DNA from 3 places in the Bradyrhizobium sp. HKCCYLRH1034 genome. Region 1 is predicted to be linked to each of the others. Evidence: predicted binding sites of a transcription regulator. Region 1 holds the regulator's gene; each other region holds the start of a gene.
The links. The regulator PhoB, encoded in region 1, activates phosphate uptake and scavenging genes when phosphate is short. The targets are predictions, from matches to a motif close to TGTCATNNANCTGTCAT.

Region 1 (7,174 bases):
ACAGCTCCAGGACCTCGTCCCCTGTCTGCTCGCTGACGGAGGGATGCCACACCAGATCGATGCCGGATTGGCGCAATTCGTCGAACCAGCCGGACGCGCCGCTTTCCAGGATCGACATGGTGCAGCCGCCGCAGCTCGCACCCTGCAGCCATAGCATCCTGATCGTTCCCTCAGAGCCGACCATCATAAGGCCCCGCTCCTAGCCCGTCTTAAGCGTTCCGCTTCGTATCACCGGCGGGTTTAGCGCCCCCGCATGAACACTGGCAAGCGCTTCCCCGGGCATAGCCTCGGAACCGCGCTGGCTGCGACCGAGCAGCATGGCGATCGCCCAGATCAGTCCGAACAGGCCAATCGCGACGATCCCGAGATTGGCGACATCGTCGCCCAGCGCGGTGGCGACCCTCGTCCATCCCCCGGTCAGGCCAAGCCGCGGCGCCAACAGCGTGATCGCCTCGAAGCCGCCGATCACCAGCGCGATCGCGACAGAGGCGCCGGTGATCACGAGGTTATAGCGCAGCTTGCGTGCGGGATCGGTCAGCGCCCAGCGATAGGCGCCGACCATCAGCATGCTGTCGGCGGTGTCGACGGTGGCCATCGCCGCCGCGAACAGCGCCGGAAACACCAGCACGTGCGCAAGACTCGCGCCGCGCGCGGCCTCGGTCGCCGACAGGCTGAGAAGCCCGATCTCGCTCGCAGTGTCGAAGCCGAGACCGAACAGGAAACCGAGCGGATACATGTGCCAGGCGCGTCCCACCAGGCGGAGCACGGGGCGCAGCAGGCGGATGAGGATGCCCCGTCCGGGGCTTCCGGCGGTTTCCATCTCGGACTGCGGCTGTGCGGCGCGGCGCCAGAGGTTCACGAACAGAATGAGGTTCGCCAACGCGATCAGCAGCAGGAAGCCGGCCGACACCGACGTGCCGATGACGCCGCCGATCGCCCTGATCGCGCTCTCTTCATCCAGGAGGTCGGCGCCGGCGATGAGGCTCACGACGATGGTGGCGATGACGACGACGCTGGAATGGCCGAGCGCAAAATACAGGCCGGCGGCGCGCGGGGCGCTACCGTCCTGCACCAGCTTCCGCACGACGTTGTCGATCGCCGCGATGTGATCCGCATCGACCGCATGGCGCAGTCCGAGCAGCCAGGCCAGCATCGCGGTGCCGACGATGGCGGGCCGGTCGGCGTAGAGCGCGAACGCCCAGGCCCAGGCGAGCGCGTTGGCGGCGACCAGCCCGCCGACGAGCGCAACGTTGCGGCCGGGCTGCGATCGCCACCACAGCAGCCGAGGGGCACGAGGATGATCAATTTGAACAATCGTCATACTCGGACTATAGCAAGAGCCAGGCCAGTTCGGTAAAGCCCCCCGCTGCAGGCAAAAGCTGCAGGAAAACGTGGGCGGCCCTTCCCGGATTGCCCTCTCGCTTGGCAACCCGCTATCCAGTCACGCACAGATCATGACCAGCGGCGGGACATCTTCTTCTCTCGCCCCTCCTTCGCTCACCGCGCCGAGGCACTCTGTGCCGCGATCTCGCGCCGCACGACCGCCTCGAACTGGCTCGCGGGGGCGGCGAACATCAGCCGGGTCTCCTCGTGGAACGCCGAGAAGATGCCGACCACGGCCGGCTGTCCGCCGACTTCGGCCATGATGGGGGAGCCCGAATAGCCGAAATTGGCGAGGCAATGCACCGTCAGCAGCATCCCGTCCTTGGTCATGCCGGCGCTGCAATTGCGCTGGCCGGTCGGCGAATAGCGCCGCTCCTGGCCATAGCCGATCTCGGAGATGGTTCCGGCCGTGGTCGCAGCCTGCAATTCCTCGCGCGTCAGCGCCCTGACCTCAACCGGCTTCGACGGCAGCGCGTCCTTCAGCACGATCAGCGCCCAATCGGCGGGCGAGCGGTCGAGCGACCACCTGTCGTGCCGGGTCGGGACGAAATCAGGCGCCACGATCAGCTTGTCGGCGACCGACGATGCCGCCGGCGTGCCCCTGTTCATGCCGGCCAGGAAGCGGACGTTGCCGGGGCTGACCTGCGCCACGCCGTTGAACACGCAATGCGCCGCGGTGAGCACGACGCGCGGCGCGACCAGCGTGCCGGTGCACCAGCCGCCGGTCGAGTATTGCGCGACGGTGACGACGCCGATCGACGACGCCGGCCACGAGGTGGGATCGACGACCTCGCCGATGTGGCGGTCGAGCCCGAGCAGTTGCTCCGGACGCGGAGCGGCGATGCCGGCCTCCGCCGATTCCGGCTTCGGCCGCCAGGCCGCAATGGCACTCTGAGCCTGGACGCGCTGCGGCTCGGTCAACTTGACCCGCTGCACGTCGCGGCCGGCCGATCGCACGCCGCTACGGCCCGCCATCACCAGCCAGGCATAGCCCTGCACGACGTCCTGTTTCACACCGCGGCCGTCGAGCAGCATCAGGCCGAGCATGTATTGGGACTGGGCGAAGCCCTGCGCCGCGGCGCGGCTGAACCAGCGGCCGGCTTCGCCGTAATTGCTCGCAACACCTTCGCCATTGACGTAGGCGATGCCGAGATAGTGCTGCGCGACGGCGAGCCCCTGATCGGCGGCCTTGCGGTACCACGCCAGCGCCTCGGCGGGGTTGCGCGGTTGGCCCCAGCCGAAGGCGTGCATGAAGCCGACGTCGAACTGCGCCCGCGCATCGCCCTTGGCGGCCAGCGGCAGCAGCCGTCGCATCGCCGCCGCATGCTGCCCGTTGCCTGCCGCCGCGACCGCGTCTTCGAGCTCGGCGGCCGTGGCGCCCGCCGCGCCGCCGAGCAGCACGGCAAGAGATATGATGATGGTCTTGATCAAGGGCGTCCGCTGGGACCGAAACATCGTGACGGGCCACGAAGCAGACACGATCAAGACGGCGGCGGCGTGGCGGAAAGCGGACCGCGATCTCCTCAATCGGGCCGCCTCGCGTCTCACACCTGCTGCGTCCTCACGCCCGATCGCCCCTTACACCTGCTCGCTCTTGGCGAAGCGATCATCGAGCGCATAACCGGCGCCGCGCACGGTGCGGATCGGGTCCTGCTCGCGGCCGGGATTGAGCAGCTTGCGCAGGCGGCCGATATGGACGTCGACGGTGCGCTCGTCGATGTAGATGTCGCGGCCCCAGACACTGTCGAGCAGCTGCTCGCGGCTGAACACGCGGCCGGGATGCTCCAGGAAGAACTCGAGCAGGCGGTATTCGGTCGGGCCGAGATCGATCGGCCTACCAGAGCGCGCCACGCGGCGCTTCTCGCGGTCGAGCTCGATGTCGCCATAGGACAGCACGGTCGCCAGCCGCTCCGGACTCGCCCGCCGCAGCAGGCCTTTCACCCGCGCCAGAAGCTCCGGCACCGAGAACGGCTTGACGATGTAGTCGTCGGCGCCGGTCGCGAGGCCGCGCACGCGCTCGCTCTCCTCGCCGCGTGCGGTGAGCATGATGATCGGCAACTGCCGGGTCTCGGTCCGCGCCCGCAGGCGGCGGCACAGCTCGATGCCGGACAGGCCCGGCAGCATCCAGTCGAGCACGACGAGATCGGGAACACGCTCCTTCAAGCGCGTGTCGGCTTCGTCGCCGCGCGCCACGGTCTCGACCTCGTAGCCTTCGGCCTCGAGGTTGTAGCGCAGCAGCGTCGTCAGCGCCTCCTCGTCCTCCACCACCAGAATTCGGGCGCCCATGTCTGAACCGTCTCTCTCAGTTGCCGGGGATCGTCGATGCGAAGCTCGTCATGTCGCCCTTCGGGCGCTTGTCCATGATCTGCTGGCCTTCGATCATATAGAACACCGTCTCGGCGATGTTGGTCGCATGATCGCCGATGCGCTCGATGTTCTTGGCGCAGAACATCAGGTGGATGCAGAACGAAATGTTGCGCGGATCCTCCATCATGTAGGTCAGGAGCTCGCGGAACAGCGAGGTGCAGATGGCATCGACTTCCTCATCGCCCTTCCACACCGTCATCGCCGCCGGCAAATCGTGCGCGGCATAGGCGTCCAGCACCGTCTTGACCTGCGACTGCACGAGATCGGTCATGTGCTCGAGCCCGCGGATCAGCTTCAGCGGATGGAAGTCGCTCTCCAGCGCCGCGACGCGCTTGCCGATGTTCTTGGCGAGGTCGCCGATGCGCTCCAGATCGGTCGCCACGCGCATCGCGCCGACGATCTCACGCAGGTCGACCGCCATCGGCTGTCGCCGGGCGATGGTAAGAACGGCGCGCTCCTCGATGATGCGTTGCAGCTTGTCGACCTCGGCGTCGGTGGCGACCACCTTCTGGCCGAGCGCGATGTCGCGCCGCACCAGCGCATCGACGGAATCGACGATCAGCCGCTCGGCGAGGCCGCCCATCTCCGATACCAGACGGGTGAGGTCCTGCAGATCGCTGTCGAACGCCTTGGCGGTATGTTCACTGGCCATGATGATCTCCTGAAGACAATGTCGTCGGCGTCAGCCGAACCGGCCGGTGATGTAATCCTGGGTCCGCCGATCACTCGGCGAGGTGAAGATCTTGCTGGTGTCGTCGAACTCGATCAGCTCGCCGAGATACATGAAGGCGGTCTTGTCGGAGACGCGCGCCGCCTGCTGCATGTTATGCGTCACGATGGCGATCGTATAGTTTTCGGCGAGTTCCTGGATCAGCTCCTCGACCTTGGCGGTCGAGATCGGATCGAGCGCCGAGCACGGCTCGTCGAACAGGATCACCTCCGGCCGGACCGCCACGGTACGCGCGATGCACAGCCGCTGCTGCTGGCCGCCTGACAGCGACAGGCCCGAAGCGTTGAGCTTGTCCTTGACCTCGTTCCACAGCGCGCCGCCGCGCAGCGCCTTCTCGACCCGGTCGTCCATCTCCGACTTGGAGATCTTCTCATAGAGCCGGATGCCGAAGGCGATGTTCTCGTAGATTGTCATCGGGAACGGCGTCGGCTTCTGGAACACCATGCCGACCCGGGCACGCAGCAGGTTCAGATCGAGCTTGGGATCGAGGATGTTGGTGTTGTCGAGCATCAGCTGCCCGGTCGCCCGCTGCCCCGGATAGAGATCGTACATCCGGTTGAAGATGCGCAGCAGCGTGGACTTGCCGCAGCCGGACGGGCCGATGAACGCGGTGACGCGGTTGGTGCCCAGCGACAGGTTGATGTTCTTCAGCGCATGATGGTCGCCGTAGTAGAAGTTGAGGTTGCGCGCGGTCACCTTGGCCGGCGCATCCGGAAGCGCCTTGCCGTGAAGAGCGTGATTGGGCTGACTGACGGAGACGGACAGTTCGGTCATTTGGTGTTCCTCTCGGCGCCGAGAATGCGTGCACCGATGTTCAGGGCGAGCACGGCCAGAGTGATGAGAAGGGCTCCGCTCCAGGCCAGTTGTTTCCAGTAGGCATAAGGGCTCTGGACGAAATTGTTGATGGTGACGGGCAGGTTCGCCATCGTCTTGGAAAGGTTGAGGCTCCAGAACTGGTTCGACAGCGCGGTGAACAGCAGAGGCGCGGTCTCGCCGGCGACGCGGGCGGTCGCCAGCAGCACGCCGGTGATGAGGCCCGAGCGCGCCGCCCGATAGGCGATGCGGCGGATCACCAGCGAGCGCGGCAGGCCGAGCGCAGACGCCGCCTCGCGCAGCGGGTTGGGCACGAGCAGCAGCATGTCCTCGGTGGTGCGCAGCACCACCGGGATCACGATGACCGCCAATGCAAGGGAACCCGCGAGTGCCGAGAAGCCGCCCATCGGCACCACGACCGCACCATAGATGAACAGGCCGATGATGATCGAGGGCGCCGACAGCAGGATGTCGTTGATGAAGCGGATCACCGAGGTCAGGCGGTCGTTGCGGCCGTATTCGGCGAGATAGGTGCCGGCGAACAGGCCGAGCGGCGCGCCGATGCCGACGCCGATGATCGTCATGATCAAGGAGCCGACGATGGCGTTGCGCAGGCCGCCTTCGCTGGAGCCGGGCGGTGGCGTGTCGGCGGCAAAAACCTGCAGGCTGAGGCCGGCGAGTCCGTTATAGAACAGCGTGAACAGGATCAGCGCCAGCCAGGTGACGCCGAACATCGCGGCGGCAACGCAGAGGCCGCGGATCACGATGTCTCTGCGGCGCCGGCGCGCATAGATCGGATTGACCGGCGCATCGAGTGTAAGCGTGTCAGCGCTGGACATGGCTTATTTTCCCGCCTTGGCTTCGAGCCGCATGAGCATCAGCCGCGCGCTCGCCAGCACGAAAAACGTGAGCACGAACAGCAGCAGGCCGAGCAGGATCAGGCTCGACTGGTGCAGCCCGTCGCTCTCCTGGAATTCGGAGGCGATGGCGGCCGAGATCGTGGTGCCCGGTGCGAAGATCGAGGATGAGATACGGAACGAGTTGCCGATGATGAAGGTCACCGCCATCGTTTCGCCGAGCGCACGCCCCAGCGCCAGCATGACGCCGCCGATCACGCCGACACGGGTGTAGGGAATGACGACGCTGCGCACGACCTCCCAGGTGGTGCAGCCGACCCCGTAGGCGGCTTCCTTCAGCACCGGCGGGACCGTCTTGAACACGTCGACCGAGATCGAGGTGATGAACGGCAGCACCATGATCGCCAGGATCAGCGAGGCGTTGAACAGGCTGAGATAGGACGGCGGACCGGCGAAGATGTCCTGCAGCACGGGGATGCCGGCGCAGAGATTGATCATGAACGGCTGGAACGTATAGGCCAGGAACGGCCCCAGCACGAAGAAGCCCCACATGCCGTAGATGATCGAAGGAATGCCGGCGAGCAGCTCGATGGCAAGTCCGATCGGACGGCGCAGCCATTGCGGGCACAGCTCGGTGAGGAAGATCGCAATGCCCAGACCGACCGGAATGGCGATCAGCATCGCGATGAAGGACGTGACCAAGGTGCCGTAGATCGGGCCGAGCGCGCCGAGCACCGGCGGATCGGCCGACGGCGCCCAGCGCCGCGTCCACAGGAATTCGAAGCCATATTCTCTCATGGCCGGCCATGCGCCGACGATGAGCGACAGGATGATGCCGCCCAGGATCAACAGGACGGAGATCGCGGACAGCCGCGTGATCCAATAGAAGGTCACGTCGCCGAGCTTGAAGGCGTTGAGCGCGCGTGCCCGGTCATAGGGTCCGGCAGCGGCCGCGATATCGCTGACTTCGGTCTGAACCGCCATCTCTGCCAATTCTGCCCCCTGTTCCTTGGACACGCCTCAA
Region 2 (7,174 bases), on a different contig from region 1:
CGGACTCGGACACCGGCTGCACCACTATCCGACCCAGCTCTCGGGCGGCGAGCAGCAGCGCGTGGCGCTGGCGCGGGCACTTGCGCCGGACCCGGCCATTCTGGTGGCCGACGAGCCGACCGGCAATCTCGACGAGACCACCGGACGGCAGATCGTGGACCTGCTGTTCACCAAGCATGCCGAGCGCGGCATGACGCTGGTGCTGGTGACCCATGACAGCGGGCTTGCGCATCGTTGCGACCGCGTGGTCCGGCTGCGCTCGGGGCGGATCGAAGCCGACGGCGGCGCGCACGAGCCGGCCCTCGCATGACCACCGTCGCTGAACCGATCGCCGGCGGCCGCATGGCCGCACTGCCCGTGCGCTACGCGCTGCGCGAGCTGCGGGGAGGCCTGCGCGGCTTCTACGTCTTCATCGCCTGCATCGCGCTCGGCGTGCTCGCCATTGCCGGTGTCGGCTCGGTGGCGGCGAGCCTCAACGACGGCCTGGTTCGCGAAGGACGCACGCTGCTCGGCGGCGACGTTGCCTTTTCACTGTTCCAGCGCGAGGCCAAGCCGGAGGAGATCGACTTCCTGCGCTCGCGTGGAACGCTGTCGCTGGCTGCGACCCTGCGCGCCATGGTGCGCTCGGGCGACGCCAAGCTGGCGCTGGTCGAGCTGAAGGCGGTCGACAACGCCTATCCGCTGCTCGGCAAGGCCGAGCTCCAGCCAGATCTGCCGATGGCCGACATCCTGGCCGAGCGCGACGGCGTCTACGGAGCTGCGGCGGATCCGGCGCTGCTGGCTCGGCTCGATCTGAGGATCGGCGACACCGTCACCATCGACACGGTCCGCTTCCAGATTCGCAGCGCGCTGCAGGCCGAGCCCGACAAATTGTCCGGCGGCATCGGCCTCGGGCCGCGCTTCCTGATCAGCGAGGCGGGCCTGCGGGCCACGCCGCTGCTGCAGCCGGGCAGCCTGGTGCGCTGGACCTACCGGGTCCGGCTGCCCGACAATGCCAAGGACGACCACGCGGCGGCGTCCTTCATCGCCGATACCCGCCTGACGCTGCCCTCGGCCGGATGGGAGATCCGCAGCCGCAGCAACGCCTCGCCGCAACTGGAGCGGACGATCGGCCGCTTCACCCAGTTCCTCACCCTGGTCGGTCTCGCCGCCCTGCTGGTCGGCGGCGTCGGCGTCGCCAATGCGGTCAAGAGCCATGTCGACCGTCGGACCGAGGTGATCGCGGCCTTCAAGGCCCTCGGCGCCACCAGCCGCGACGTGTTCGGCATCTACCTCGTGCAGGTGATGGTGCTCGCCACGATCGGTTCGATCATCGGCCTCAGCGCCGGGGCGGCCCTGCCGTTTGCCATCGTCGGGCTGTTCGGCAACATCCTGCCGCTGCCCGTGATCCCGGCCATTCATTCGGACGAGCTGGTGCTGTCCTTCGTCTATGGTCTGCTCACCGCACTGGCGTTCGGTCTGTGGCCGCTCGGGCGCATACGCGACGTGCCGGTGGCGGCGTTGTTCCGCGAGGCGGTTATCGCCGAATGGCACCGTCCGCGCTGGAGCTATCTGGTGCTGATCGCGGGCACCGTCGCGCTGCTGATCGCAGTCGTGATCGGCCTGTCCTACGACAAGCGCATCGCAGCCGTGTTCGTCGTCGCCGCCGCGCTGGTGTTCGTGCTGTTGCGCGGCATTGCCGCCGCGGTGATGGCGATTGCGCGCGCCCTGCCGCGCAGCCGCTTCCCGATGCTGCGGCTGGCGGTCAGCAATATCTATCGCCCGGGCGCGCTGACACCGTCCGTGGTGCTGTCGCTCGGGCTGGGACTCGCCGTGCTGGTCACGATTACCCAGATCGACGGCAATCTGCGACGCCAGTTCCTGGCTCAACTGCCGGAACAGGCGCCGTCGTTTTTCTTCATCGACGTCCCCTCCGGCGAGGCCGACCGCTTCCGCGACTTCCTCAGGGACCTCGCCCCTCAATCCACTGTCGAAGACGTGCCGATGCTGCGCGGGCGCATCGTCTCCGCCCGCGGCGTGCGCGCCGAGGACCTCAAGGCGACAACTGACACCGAATGGGTGCTGCAGAGCGACCGGGGCCTGACCTATACCGCCGAGGTTCCCAAAGGATCCAAGGTCGTCGAGGGTGAGTGGTGGGGCGAGACCTACAGCGGCCCGCCGCTGGTTTCGATCGAGAAGCGGATCGCCGACGGTCTCGGCCTCAAGCTCGGTGACGACATCGTGGTCAACGTGCTCGGACGCGACATCACGGCGCGGATCGGCAACATGCGCACCATCGACTGGCAGGGGCTCGGCATCAATTTCGTGCTGGTGTTCTCCCCGAATGCCTTCAAGGGAGCGCCGCACACCCATGTCGCCACCCTCACCGAAGCGCGCTCCGATACCGCCGAGGATGCCCGTGTCATCCGCAAGGTGGCCGACGCCTTCCCGATGGTGACCAGCGTGCGGGTCCGCGAGGTGATGGAGACGGTGGGCTCGGTGGTCTCCAACCTCGCGCTCGCCATCCGCGGCGCCAGTGCGGTGACGCTGATCTCGGCCATCCTGGTGCTGGGCGGCGCGCTGGCAGCCGGCCACCGCCACCGGGTCTACGATGCCGTCATCCTGAAGACCCTGGGCGCGACAAGGCTGCGGCTGCTCGGCGCCTACGCGCTGGAATATCTGATGATCGGGTTTGCCACCGCCGCGTTCGGCGTCATCGCCGGCTCGGTGTCCGCCTGGCTGATCGTGACCCGGCTGATGACGTTGAGCTTCGCCTGGCAGGCCGGCAGCGCCGCGCTGGTCGTCGTAGCCGCGCTGATCGTGACGGTCGGCCTCGGTCTGGCCGGCACGCTGCTGGCGCTCAACCAGAAGCCCGCGACGGTTCTTCGGAATCTGTAGCGGCTTGCGCGCTCATGCCGCACGGTTAACGCGATTTCTGCGGCTGGGACGCGCGCGGAGCGACATTCAGCCGCGCGTGGAAGCTTGCGGCAGATATGCTAGTTTCCCATCTAGGGAATGGGCTCAGAGACCTGCCAAAAGATGGCGAATTTGCCGATGACGCAAATTTAATATCTGCAGCAGTGGGTATGAGATAGGGTTTTTCGAGAACCGGCCAACGGTCCTGTCAGGACCGGGCTGCCGGGCAACCAACGGGAATCGACCATGTCGGACCTAGACCGCAACTATGCTTCACCCTTTGGCCGGGTGGCCGGGCGCGCCGATGCCGCGACCGTCGACGCCGGTCTGCGCGCCTACATGCTGCGCATCTACAATTACATGAGCATCGGCCTGGCCATCACCGGCCTTGCGGCACTGGGCGTCTACATGGCGTCGGTGACCGGCGATCCGGCGGCCGGCGTGTTCAAGTTCGGTAACGCCTATCTGACGCAGTTCGGCTACGCGATGTTCGTGAGCCCGCTGAAGTGGCTGTTCATCCTGGCCCCCCTGGTCATGGTGTTCGCGATCTCGGCCGGCATCAACCGCTTGGCGCCGTCGACCGCACAGATCCTGTTCTGGGTGTTCTCGGCCTTGATGGGCATCTCGCTGTCGTCGATCTTCTTGGTGTACACCCACACCTCGATCGTGCGGGTGTTCTTCATCACCGCGGCGACGTTCGGCGCGCTGAGCCTCTACGGCTACACGACCAAGCGTGACATGACGGGCATGGGCTCGTTCCTGTTCATGGGCCTGATCGGCATCGTGCTGGCGAGCCTCGTGAACCTGTTCCTGGCGAGCTCGATGCTGCAGTTCATCGTCTCGGTGATCGGCGTGTTCGTGTTCGCCGGCCTGACCGCCTGGGACACGCAGCGTCTGAAGAACGAGTACATCTACGGCTACGCTTCCGCGGGCGGCGACATCGCGGAGCGCGCGGCAATCACCGGCGCCCTGTCGCTGTACTTGAACTTCATCAACCTGTTCACGCTGCTGCTGCAGTTGCTCGGACAGCGCGACTGATCCAACCGCTCGAACGAGCGACCTTCGAAGCCCCGGCCTCACCGCCGGGGCTTTTCGTTTGCGCAAACCCCGATTGCGACCGGCGCAAAGCCGCAGCGGCAGCCATGCCGCGAGGCCGGATTGATCGCCGCGTCCGCCTGGGTATGCTTCCCCCCTATGTCCGACATTGAAATCCGGCCCACCCAGGAGGCCGACCTTCCCGCCATCACCGCCATCTACGGCCAAGCCGTCCGCGAGGGCACGGCCACCTTCGAGCTCGACCCTCCGGATCTGGCGGAGATGACGCGCCGCTTCCGGGCGCTCCGCGACGGCGGCTTCCCCTATTTCGCTGCCCTGCTGGACGGAGAGGTGGTGGGCTATGCCTATGCCGGGCCCTACCGGCCCCGCCCTGCCTATCGCTTCACGGTGGAGAACTCGGTCTATCTCGCTCCCGCCAGCCAGCGTCGCGGCATCGGGATGCGCCTGATGCGGCGGCTGATCGACGCCTGTGAGGAGGGAGGCTTTCGCCAGATGATCGCCGTCATCGGCGACTCCGCCAATTCCGGCTCGGTCGGGCTGCATACCGCCTGCGGCTTCCAGATGATCGGCACCCACCCGAGCGTCGGCCTGAAATTCGGCCGCTGGCTCGATACTGTGATGATGCAGCGCCCGCTCGGGGCCGGGAGCAGCGACGTCCCGGCGTAAGGCAACGCCAATCGGAATGTCATGATCAAGCCGGAGCGCGTGGGATCAGACCAGGGCTGGTTTGGGCGCGATCACCAGCAGCACGCGCTCGAGCTCGTGGCCGCGGCGCAGGATCAGCCCGGTGGCCGAGATCACGCTGTACATGCCCTGCTTGCGTGCGAGACGCGGATCCTTCTCGATGCGGTAGATCGGCACCTCGGACGCCCGGCGAAACACGGAGAAGACGGCCCGGTCACGCAGGAAGTCGATTGAATAGTCGCGCCACTCACCGTCGGCGACCATGCGGCCGTAGAGGTTCAGGATGCGGTTCAGCTCCAGGCGGTCGAACGTCACCCGGCTCGGCGCTGCGGCCGCACTGCGCGCCGCCGCGCGGTTCTCGCTGGGGTCGGCGTCCTCCGGCGTGAGGTTCATTGGCGTCCTCCTGTCATCCGTGTGACATGATCGCGCCATCCGGCAGAAGCCGCAAGGGGCCGTTTTCGTTGTTGAAGTTCGACCGAGCCTGCGAGGCCGTCGGTTCCGCGAACACGCAAGCGTCACGGGATCGTTAGCAGAATCATAATCGCGCCGTCTTTCCGCCCACCGACCGCCCCCGACCTTCGGCATAAGATTCGTGTGCGTTGGCCCGGTCCTTTCGGTTCCGGATTCCTCAGCCCCCAGCCCCCCGGGGTCGTCAGGATCGGGTCTATTCACAAGTAAGGCAAAGGGCCAACGCAAGTTGGTCCTTTTGCTTTTCTGGCGTGAGCTGCGCGTAAGATTGTCGGGACACGCCGTCGCACGGACGTGACGCGCCCAACGCAGGTCAGCGAAAACGAAGATCAGGACGACGGAAGATCAGCGCTCGGGACCGCGCGCTGTTGCTGAAGCCCGTCCGCCCAACGGCAACTCGGAAAAGGCGGCCCCGAGCATCGGCCCAGGGCGGTCGCGACTGCCGTCCTGCACATAGACGACGGTGCCATCGACGCCCTCGCGGGCGATCTTCTCCAGCGGCACGCTCCATCTGACCGGCGACCCATTCCAGTCACCCAGCTTCTGAAGCCCGCGAACGACGTTGTAATAGGTCAGATCACGGCCGCTGTTCTCGCCGCGGCCGACCGAGATCGGGACCACCCGCGAGATCGAGCAGACCCAGACCTCGCCGTGCTTGCGCGGCATCTGGTCGTTGGCCGCGGCCACGGAGACAGTAAGGTCCTGGCCGTCGACCGACAGCCTCACCGGCACCGACATCACGCTGCCACCCTGGACGGTCTCCTCGATGGCGCCCTCGATCGCCTCGCGGTCGCTGCCGATCACATGCACGGAGCCGTTGACCACCGCCTGCGGCGTATAGACCTCGCGGTCGCCGCGCGCACGAGAATAGGCCCGCTGCCGGGCCGTGAAGCGGGAGTCGGCCAGCGTGTCCTTCCAGCCGAGATAGTCCCAGTAGTCTATCGGCAGGGACAGCGCGATGACCGAAGGATCTCTGGCGAGCTCGCCGAGGATCTTGTCAGCCGGCGGGCAGGACGAACAGCCTTGCGAGGTGAAGAGTTCGATCACCGCACGGGGATCGGACGCAGCGGGCCGGACGAAAGCGATGACCGCACAGACACTCAGCGCTGCGCGCGACCACCACGACATCTGTCCACTCATCGCCACTGTCCCGTCTGGACCACCGTCCGCTGCGCCCTGTGCATCACTGCATCCGCGATGCCGTCCTCGTAGTTAACAAACCGAAAATGCAAAAGAGGCGGCCTTTGTCATAGGCCGCCTCCTTCATCACCCGCTACTCACTTCAGAGTGAGCCAAACTGTCGCATCGCGCGTTGGTTAAGCGGCGAGCTTGCGCAGCACGTAGTGCAGGATGCCGCCGTTGCGGTAGTAGTCGAGCTCGTCGAGCGTATCGATCCGGCAGAGCAGCGGCACCTGCTGCGCCGCACCGTCGGCCGAGACGATCTCGGCGGTCAGGGTTTGGCGCGGCTTCAGGTCGCCCTGCAGGCCCTTGATGGTAACCTTCTCGTCGCCCTTGAGGCCGAGCGAGGACCAGGACGTGCCTTCCTGGAAGGTGAGCGGCAGCACGCCCATACCCACCAGATTGGAGCGATGGATGCGCTCGAAGCTCTGGCAGATCACGGCACGGACGCCCAGCAGCCGGGTACCTTTGGCGGCCCAGTCGCGCGACGAACCGTTGCCGTATTCGGCGCCGGCGAACACCACCAGCGGCACGCCCTCTTCCTGATACTTCATCGCGGCGTCGTAGATCGACATCTGCTCGCCGTCGGGCCAGTGCTTGGTCAGGCCGCCCTCGGGAATGTTGCCGTCGGCACCCTTGAGCATGAAGTTCTTGATGCGGATGTTGGCGAAGGTGCCGCGCATCATGATCTCGTGATTGCCGCGGCGCGTGCCATACTGGTTGAAGTCCGCCGGGCGGACCTGGTGTTCGCTAAGGAACTTGCCGGCAGGCGAAGTCAGCTTGATCGAACCGGCCGGCGAGATGTGGTCGGTCGTGATCTTGTCGCCGAACAGCGCCAGCACGCGGGCCTCGACGATGTCCTTGATCGGCTCGGGCTCCTTCTTCATGCCCT
Region 3 (7,174 bases), on a different contig from region 1:
GCTCTGGCCTGGCCAGATCGACTGACAACAGCCCGTTCTTCAGGTCCGCACCAAGCACATGCATTCCCTCCGCCAGCACGAAGGTGCGCTGGAAGTGGCGCGCGGCGATGCCGCGATGAATGTATTGCCTGGTCTTGTCGTCCTGTTGCCGGCCGCGGATGACGAGCTGGTTTTCCTCAATGGTGACATCGAGTTGGTCGCGGGTGAAACCCGCCACCGCCAGCGTGATCCGCAGACGCTCGGGCTGGCCATTGGTGCGTTCGAACCGCTCGATATTGTAGGGCGGATAGCCGTCGGCACCTTTGACGACGCGGTCGAGGACGCGCTCGATCTCGTCGAAGCCCAGCAGGAAAGGGCTGGAGAGCGAAGGAACACGAGACATGGTTTACAAAGTCCTCTCGAAGCGACTTTGATGTATCAGGGCCCTGACGGCACCCCTTGAGCAGCAATATGGGCACGATCCGGGGCGCGTTCAAGCACCCCGAATGCGCCGGAACAGCCTGTCTGTGGAAGGGTTTAAACGGACAGCCGCTGACGGCCGTCGGCCGAGAACAGATGCAGCTTGGCCCGCGGTGCCACGGCGCGAATCCGTGCGCCGATCTCCGGCGCGGCGGTACCCGGCAGCCGCACGATGATGTCGTTGGCGGTCGCGGAGAGCCGGTCATCGCTGCCCGCGTCCTGGCGTGCGCCGTAGACATAGGTCTCGGCGCCGACATGCTCGATCGCCTCGACGCGGAGGTCGAGCCCGATCCCGCCCGCCGGAACGGTGTCGCCAAGCTGGAAATCCTCAGGCCGGATGCCGAGCTGGCCCGCTTCTTGGGGAACCGCGTCGGCGCCGAGCAACTGGGCGCGCACGCCATCGGTCGGCATCAGGTTCATCGGCGGCGCGCCGATGAAGGACGCGACGAAGGTGGTGGCTGGACGCTGATAGATCTCGAGCGGATTGCCGATCTGCTCGACCTTCCCGCCGTTCATCACCACCAGGATGTCGGCGAGCGTCATCGCCTCGAGCTGGTCGTGGGTGACGTAGATCGCGGTGGTGTTGAGCCGGCGCTGCAGCTTGCGGATCTCGACCCGCATCGCGATGCGCAGCTTGGCGTCGAGGTTCGAGAGCGGCTCGTCGAACAGGAACACCTTGGGCTGGCGCACGATGGCGCGGCCCATCGCCACGCGCTGGCGCTGGCCGCCGGAGAGCTGGCGCGGCTTCCGCTCGAGCATGGTGCCGAGCTCGAGGATGCGTGCGGCGTCCTCGACCCGCGTCCTGATCTCCTTTTCCGCCATGCCGCGATTGCGCAGGCCGTAGGCCATGTTGTTGTAGACGGTCATGTGCGGATAGAGCGCGTAGTTCTGGAACACCATCGCGATGTCGCGATCCGCCGGCTCGATCGCATTGACGATGCGGCCGCCGATGTCGATCTCGCCCGAGGTGATCGTCTCGAGCCCCGCGACCATCCGCAGCAGGGTGGATTTGCCGCAGCCCGACGGCCCGACTAGCACGCAGAACTGACCGTCGCCGACATCGACATCGACGCCTTTGATGGCTTCGAAGCCGCCCTGGTAGACCTTGCGGACGTTGCGGAGGGTGACGTTGGCCATTGGTGGTTACCTAGCGAATAGCGAATGGGGAGTGGCGAATAGGGAAGGGGACGAAGCGAGCCGTTGCGCGAACATCCCTATTCGCCACTCGCCATTCGCTATTCGCCCCTTCGTCACTTTTCCGTCTCCACCAGCCCCTTGACGAACAGGCGCTGCATGACGACGACGACGAACACCGGCGGCAGCATCGCGAGCACGGCCGTCGCCATCACGATCGGCCACTCGGTCAGCGCGTCGGTCGTCGTGATCATCTTGCGGATGCCGATCTGGATGGTCTGCATGTCGTCGCGCGTCGTGATCAGCAGCGGCCAGAGATATTGGTTCCAGCCGAGGATGAACAGGATCACGAACAGCGCCGCCATGTTGGTGCGCGACAGCGGCAGCAGGGTGTCCCAGAAGAAGCGGAACGGCCCGGCGCCGTCGATGCGGGACGCCTCCAGCAGCTCGTCCGGCACCGTCATGAAGAACTGGCGGAACAGCAGCGTGGCGGTGGCGGACGCGATCAGCGGCAGCGCGAGCCCGGCATAACTGTCGAGCATGTGGAGGTCGGCGACGATCTTGTAGGTCGGATAGATGCGCACCTCGACCGGCAGCATGAGGGTGATGAAGATGAGCCAGAAGATCGCCATGCGGAACGGGAAGCGGAAGTAGACGACCGCATAGGCCGAGATGATCGAGATCGCGATCTTGCCGACGGCGATCAGCAGCGCCATGACCAGCGAGTTCAAAAGCATGGTCGCAACCGGCTCGCGGGTCGAGCCGCTCGTGCCAACGAAGATCGTCTGATAGTAGGTCGACAGGAAGTGCCCGCCAGGCAGCAGCGACATCTGCCCGTTGGCGATCACCGCATTGTCCTGCGTCGAGGCGACGAATGCGAGATAGACCGGGAACGCGACGATCGCGATTCCGATCCACAGGATGGCGTGCGCGACGTAGCGTCGAATGCCTTCTTGCTCGACCATCAGTAGGTCACCTTGCGCTCGACGAAGCGGAACTGGATCGCCGTCAGCACGATGACGATGACCATCAGAACGACGGATTGTGCGGCCGACGAGCCGAGATTGCCGCCGAGCAGGCCATCGGTATAGACCTTGTAGACCAGCGTCTCGGTGGATTTGCCAGGACCACCGCGGGTCATCGTGTCGATGATGCCGAAGGTCTCGAAGAAGGCGTAGACGATGTTGATGACCAGCAGGAAGAAGATGGTCGGTGACAGCAGCGGGAAGGTCACGGTCCAGAACCGCCGCATCGGCCGCGCGCCGTCGATCGCGGCCGCCTCGAGCACGCTCCGGGGGATGCTCTGCAGCCCGGCGAGGAAGAACAGGAAGTTGTAGGAGATCTGCTTCCAGGCGGCCGCGAGGATGATCTGCAGCGCCGCCTGGTCGCCGTCGAGCAGCGGATTCCAGTCGATGCCAACAGCGCGCAGATAGCGCGAGATCACGCCGAGCGACGGGTGGAGCATGAAGATCCAGAGCACGCCCACCACCGGCGGCGCCACGGCATAGGGCCAGATCAGCAGCGTCCGGTACAGCGTGACGCCGCGCAACGGCTTATCCGCCATGACCGCGAGCAGCAGTGCGACCGACAGCGACGAGAGCGCGATCGCGAAGGAGAAGCCGAAGGTGCGGAGAATGGCCTGGAAATAGTCCGGCTGGCTGAGCAGGTCGGCGTAGTTCTCGAACCAGACGAAGCTCGTGGACAGGCCGAACGCGTCCTGCAGCAGGAACGACTGGATGACGGCCTGGATCGCGGGCCAATAGAAGAAGATCAGCACGATCGCGAGCTGGGGAGCGACCAGCACGAACGGCAGCAGTTTTGACTGAAAGATGGCGTTCTTCTGCATGGTCGGTCGGCGAACCGGCAGGCCGCGGGGCGGCCTGCCGGCTCATGGCCTCACTTCACGGCCGTCTTTTCGAACTGGCGCAGCATCTGGTTGCCGCGCTCGACGGCGGCGTCCAGCGCCTGCTTGGCGGTCTTCTTGCCGGCCAGGGCCTGCTCGATTTCCTCCGACCAGACGTCACGCAGCTGCACCATGTTGCCCAGACGCAGGCCGCGGGAATTCTCCGTCGGTTCCTTGTTGGTCAGTTCGAGCAGGGGCGTCTCCAGATAGGGCTGATCCTTGTAGAAGCCCTCGGCCTTGGCCTTGGCGTAGGCCGCCTTGGTGATCGGCAGATAGCCCGAGGCCTTGTGGATGTAGACCTGACGATCGGTGTCCGAGAGGAAGGTCAGGAACTTCGCCACGCCCTTGTATTCGTCCGCGCTCTTGCCGCCCATCACCCAGAGCGAGGCGCCGCCGATGATCGAGTTCTGCGGCGCGCCCTTGGCGTCCGGATAATACGGCATCGGCGCGGCGGTGAAGGCGAACTTGGCCTGGGCCTTGACGTTGCCGAAGAACGCCGACGAGGTCAGGTAGATCGGGCATTCGCCCGAGGTGAAGCGGCCCTCACCGGTGTTGGTGCGGCCGGCATAGTCGTAGGTCTTGTCCTTCTGCAGCTCGACCAGGTTTTCGAGATGCTTGACCTGCAGCGGACCGTTGAACTCCAGCACGGTGTCGAAGCCGTCGAGACCGTTCGCCTTGCTGGCCAGCGGCACGTTGTGCCAGGCGGAGAGCTGCTCGAGATTGACCCAGGTGACCCACGAGCCCGAGAAGCCGCAGGTCGCATGGCCGGCCGCCTTCAGCTTCTTGGCGGTCTCGAACAGTTCGGGCCAGGTCTTCGGGATCTCGGCGTTGACCTTCTTCAGCTCGTCGAGATTGACCCACATCACCGTGGAGGACGAGTTGAAGGGGAACGACAGCATCTCACCCTTGGAGGTCGAGTAGTAGCCCGTGATCGCAGGCAGATAGCTCTTCGGGTCGAACGTCTCGCCGGCGTCCTGCATCAGCTTGTAGACCGGCTTCACGGCGCCGGTGGCGGCCATCATGGTGGCGGTGCCGACCTCGAACACCTGCATGATGTGGGGCGCATTGCCCGCGCGGAAGGCGGCGATGCCGGCATTCATCGTGTCGGCGTAGTTGCCCTTGTAGGTCGGGACGACCTTGTAGTCGGACTGCGAGGCGTTGAAATCGTTGGCGAGCTTGACGATGACGTCGTTGTTGGCGCCGGTCATCGCATGCCACCACTGGATTTCGGTCACGGCATGCGCAGGTGCTGCGGCGCTCAGGACCAGCGTGACTGCCGCAGTCGCGGCCGTCCAGAATTGGCGAAGTGACATTAAAGAATACCTCCCGTGAAACGTCATCGGCGTCGCGGCCGTAGCAGCGCGAGATGACAGTTTCGTGAATGTATAACCGGTTGGATCGTCAGCGGAAAGCGCGTTCATCGCGGCGGAACGCAGCGACTTGCGGGAGACGGTGCCGCGCCGGGGCGATGCCCCGGCCGGCGCTGGCGGTGAGAGACGACAGGCTGATGGCGCCTCAGCGCTTGCGCTCGGCGCACACCGTGCCCTGGGACAGCAGCGCCTCGATCTCGCTCGGCGTGTAACCGAACTCGGTCAGCACCTCCTGCGCGTGCTGACTGAACTTCGGCGGGGTGGAGCGCAGGCTCGGCTTGGTGCGTTCGAGCCGGATCGGCGACGCGACGCCCTTGTACCAGTCCTTCTCGATGACATCGCCGCGGTAGATCGTGTGCGGATTGGTCAGCGCCTGGTCGATCTTCTGCACGGGTCCTGCCGGCAGACCGGCCGCGAGCAGCCGGTCGCACAGCGGCTCCGCCTCGAACTGGCTGAACACGGCGGCAAGCTCGGCGCGCAGCGCCTCGCGATTGGCGACGCGATCCTTGTTGCGGGCGAAGCGCGGATCGGTGCCGAGTTCGGGGCGGCCGATCTCCTTGGCGAGCTTGCGGAAGGTGCCGTCATTGCCGACGCCGATGAAGATATCGTCGGTCTTGGTCGCGAAGATCGCATACGGAACGAGGTTCGGGTGCTCGTTGCCGGTCAGCGACGGCGGCTTGCCATGCATGAAGTAGTTTGCGGTATGCGGATGCATGATCGCGAGACCGGTCTCATACAGCGTGACCTCGAGGAACTGACCGATGCCCGAGCGCTGCCGCTCCGACAGCGCCATCAGGATGCCGATCGCGGCATAGAGTCCGGTGGTGATGTCGACCAGCGGCACGCCGATCCGCATCGGTCCGCTCTGCGGCGAACCGGTCGCCGCGATCATGCCGGTCATCGCCTGGATGATCGCGTCGTAGCCGGGATTGCCGCCGCGCGGGCCATCCGCGCCGAAGCCGCAGATGCGGCAGTGCACCAGCTTGGGGAATGTCTCGCGCAGCGTGTCGCTGCCGATGCCCCATTTCTCCAAGGTGCCAGGCTTGAAGTTCTCGATCAGCACGTCGGCCGTCTCGAGCATCCGCATCAGCACGGCGCGGCCGCCCTCTGAGGCGAGATCGAGGCCGATCGAGCGCTTGTTGCGGTTGATCCCGACGAAATAGGCGGCGTCCTCATCGTGGAAGGGCGGACCCCAGTCACGCACCTCGTCGCCGGCCGGCGGCTCGACCTTGATCACGTCGGCGCCGTGATCGGCCAGGATCTGCGTGCAATAGGGGCCGCCGAGCACGCGCGTCAGATCGATCACGCGCAGGCCGGCCATGGCGCCGGGAGCAAATTGGGGTGTCATCGGATGTCGCGAGGTTGGTTTCAGCTCGCGATCATTAAGCATTGCTGCGGCGGCGGCGCAAACGGGGGCTGCCATGCGGCAGGACAACGGAGGCCGTCCTGCCGCATGACGGAATTGAAGCTCAGACGACGCTCAGCTTGACGTCGACATTGCCGCGCGTGGCGTTGGAATAGGGGCACACCTCGTGCGCCTTGGCGACCAGCGCTTCGGCGTCGGCCTTGGCGAGTCCGGGCAGCGACACTGCGAGCTCGACGGTGATGCCGAAGCCGCCTTCGGAGCGCGGGCCGATGCCGACCGTCGAGGTCACCGACGTGTCGGCGGGAACCTTGGGGCCGCCCTGCGAGCCGACGAACTTCATCGCGCCGATGAAGCAGGCTGCGTAGCCGGCCGCAAACAACTGCTCCGGATTGTTGCCGGCACCGCCGCCGCCGCCGAGCTCCTTCGGGGTGGAAAGCTTGACCTTGAGCGAGCCGTCGAGGGTAGCGGCTTCGCCGTCGCGGCCGCCGGTGGCCTTGGCGCTGGTCTTGTAGAGCACGTTCACGGACATGGGTGTCTCCTGGTTGGATGGACGAATTCAGCGCGGCCATATTGCACACAATTAGATTGTGTACAATATAATTGTTCGGTAGAAAATTCGTGATCGGTGCGCCGGGCCCGTTGTCGATCCGAGGCGTGCGGGCTCAAGATGCCGATAGGATCGACCTGTGGTGACCTCGATGCGAAAGAAGTCCGCGGCAGACCTGCCGCTCCAGCTCGGCAACCAGCTCTGCTTCGCAGTCTATTCGACCGCGCACGCCTTCAACCGCGTCTACAAGCCCCTGCTCGACCGCCTTGGCCTGACCTATCCGCAATATCTGGTCATGCTGGTGCTGTGGGAGCAGGACGGCTTGACGGTGAAGGACATCGGCGCGCGGCTGTTCCTCGACTCTGGCACGCTGACGCCGCTGCTGAAGCGGATGG

Region 2: a site for PhoB is predicted at 5,040-5,056, ahead of ACQR0W_RS26655 (DUF2794 domain-containing protein). Genes of this name have one in related genera too.
Region 3: a site for PhoB is predicted at 4,863-4,879, ahead of ugpB (sn-glycerol-3-phosphate ABC transporter substrate-binding protein UgpB). Genes of this name have one in related genera too.

Annotation. Positions count from the first base shown of each region.
Region 1 covers NZ_JBNPUW010000009.1:314,819-321,992, forward strand. The annotation lists gene ACQR0W_RS22970 (HupU protein) at 1-184, opposite strand, end outside; gene ACQR0W_RS22975 (HoxN/HupN/NixA family nickel/cobalt transporter) at 200-1,321, opposite strand; gene ACQR0W_RS22980 (trypsin-like serine protease) at 1,498-2,814, opposite strand; gene phoB (phosphate regulon transcriptional regulator PhoB) at 2,962-3,669, opposite strand; gene phoU (phosphate signaling complex protein PhoU) at 3,686-4,402, opposite strand; gene pstB (phosphate ABC transporter ATP-binding protein PstB) at 4,433-5,254, opposite strand; gene pstA (phosphate ABC transporter permease PstA) at 5,251-6,132, opposite strand; gene pstC (phosphate ABC transporter permease subunit PstC) at 6,136-7,134, opposite strand.
Region 2 covers NZ_JBNPUW010000013.1:102,227-109,400, reverse strand. The annotation lists gene ACQR0W_RS26675 (ABC transporter ATP-binding protein) at 1-310, shown strand, start outside; gene ACQR0W_RS26670 (ABC transporter permease) at 307-2,877, shown strand; gene ACQR0W_RS26665 (Bax inhibitor-1/YccA family protein) at 3,142-3,933, shown strand; gene ACQR0W_RS26660 (GNAT family N-acetyltransferase) at 4,090-4,617, shown strand; gene ACQR0W_RS26655 (DUF2794 domain-containing protein) at 4,663-5,028, opposite strand; gene ACQR0W_RS26650 (DUF1223 domain-containing protein) at 5,449-6,231, opposite strand; gene acnA (aconitate hydratase AcnA) at 6,420-7,174, opposite strand, start outside.
Region 3 covers NZ_JBNPUW010000003.1:528,603-535,776, reverse strand. The annotation lists gene ACQR0W_RS09435 (Hsp20 family protein) at 1-382, opposite strand, end outside; gene ACQR0W_RS09430 (sn-glycerol-3-phosphate import ATP-binding protein UgpC) at 517-1,596, opposite strand; gene ugpE (sn-glycerol-3-phosphate ABC transporter permease UgpE) at 1,710-2,558, opposite strand; gene ugpA (sn-glycerol-3-phosphate ABC transporter permease UgpA) at 2,558-3,439, opposite strand; gene ugpB (sn-glycerol-3-phosphate ABC transporter substrate-binding protein UgpB) at 3,490-4,809, opposite strand; gene ACQR0W_RS09410 (CaiB/BaiF CoA transferase family protein) at 5,012-6,214, opposite strand; gene ACQR0W_RS09405 (organic hydroperoxide resistance protein) at 6,336-6,761, opposite strand; gene ACQR0W_RS09400 (MarR family winged helix-turn-helix transcriptional regulator) at 6,931-7,174, shown strand, end outside.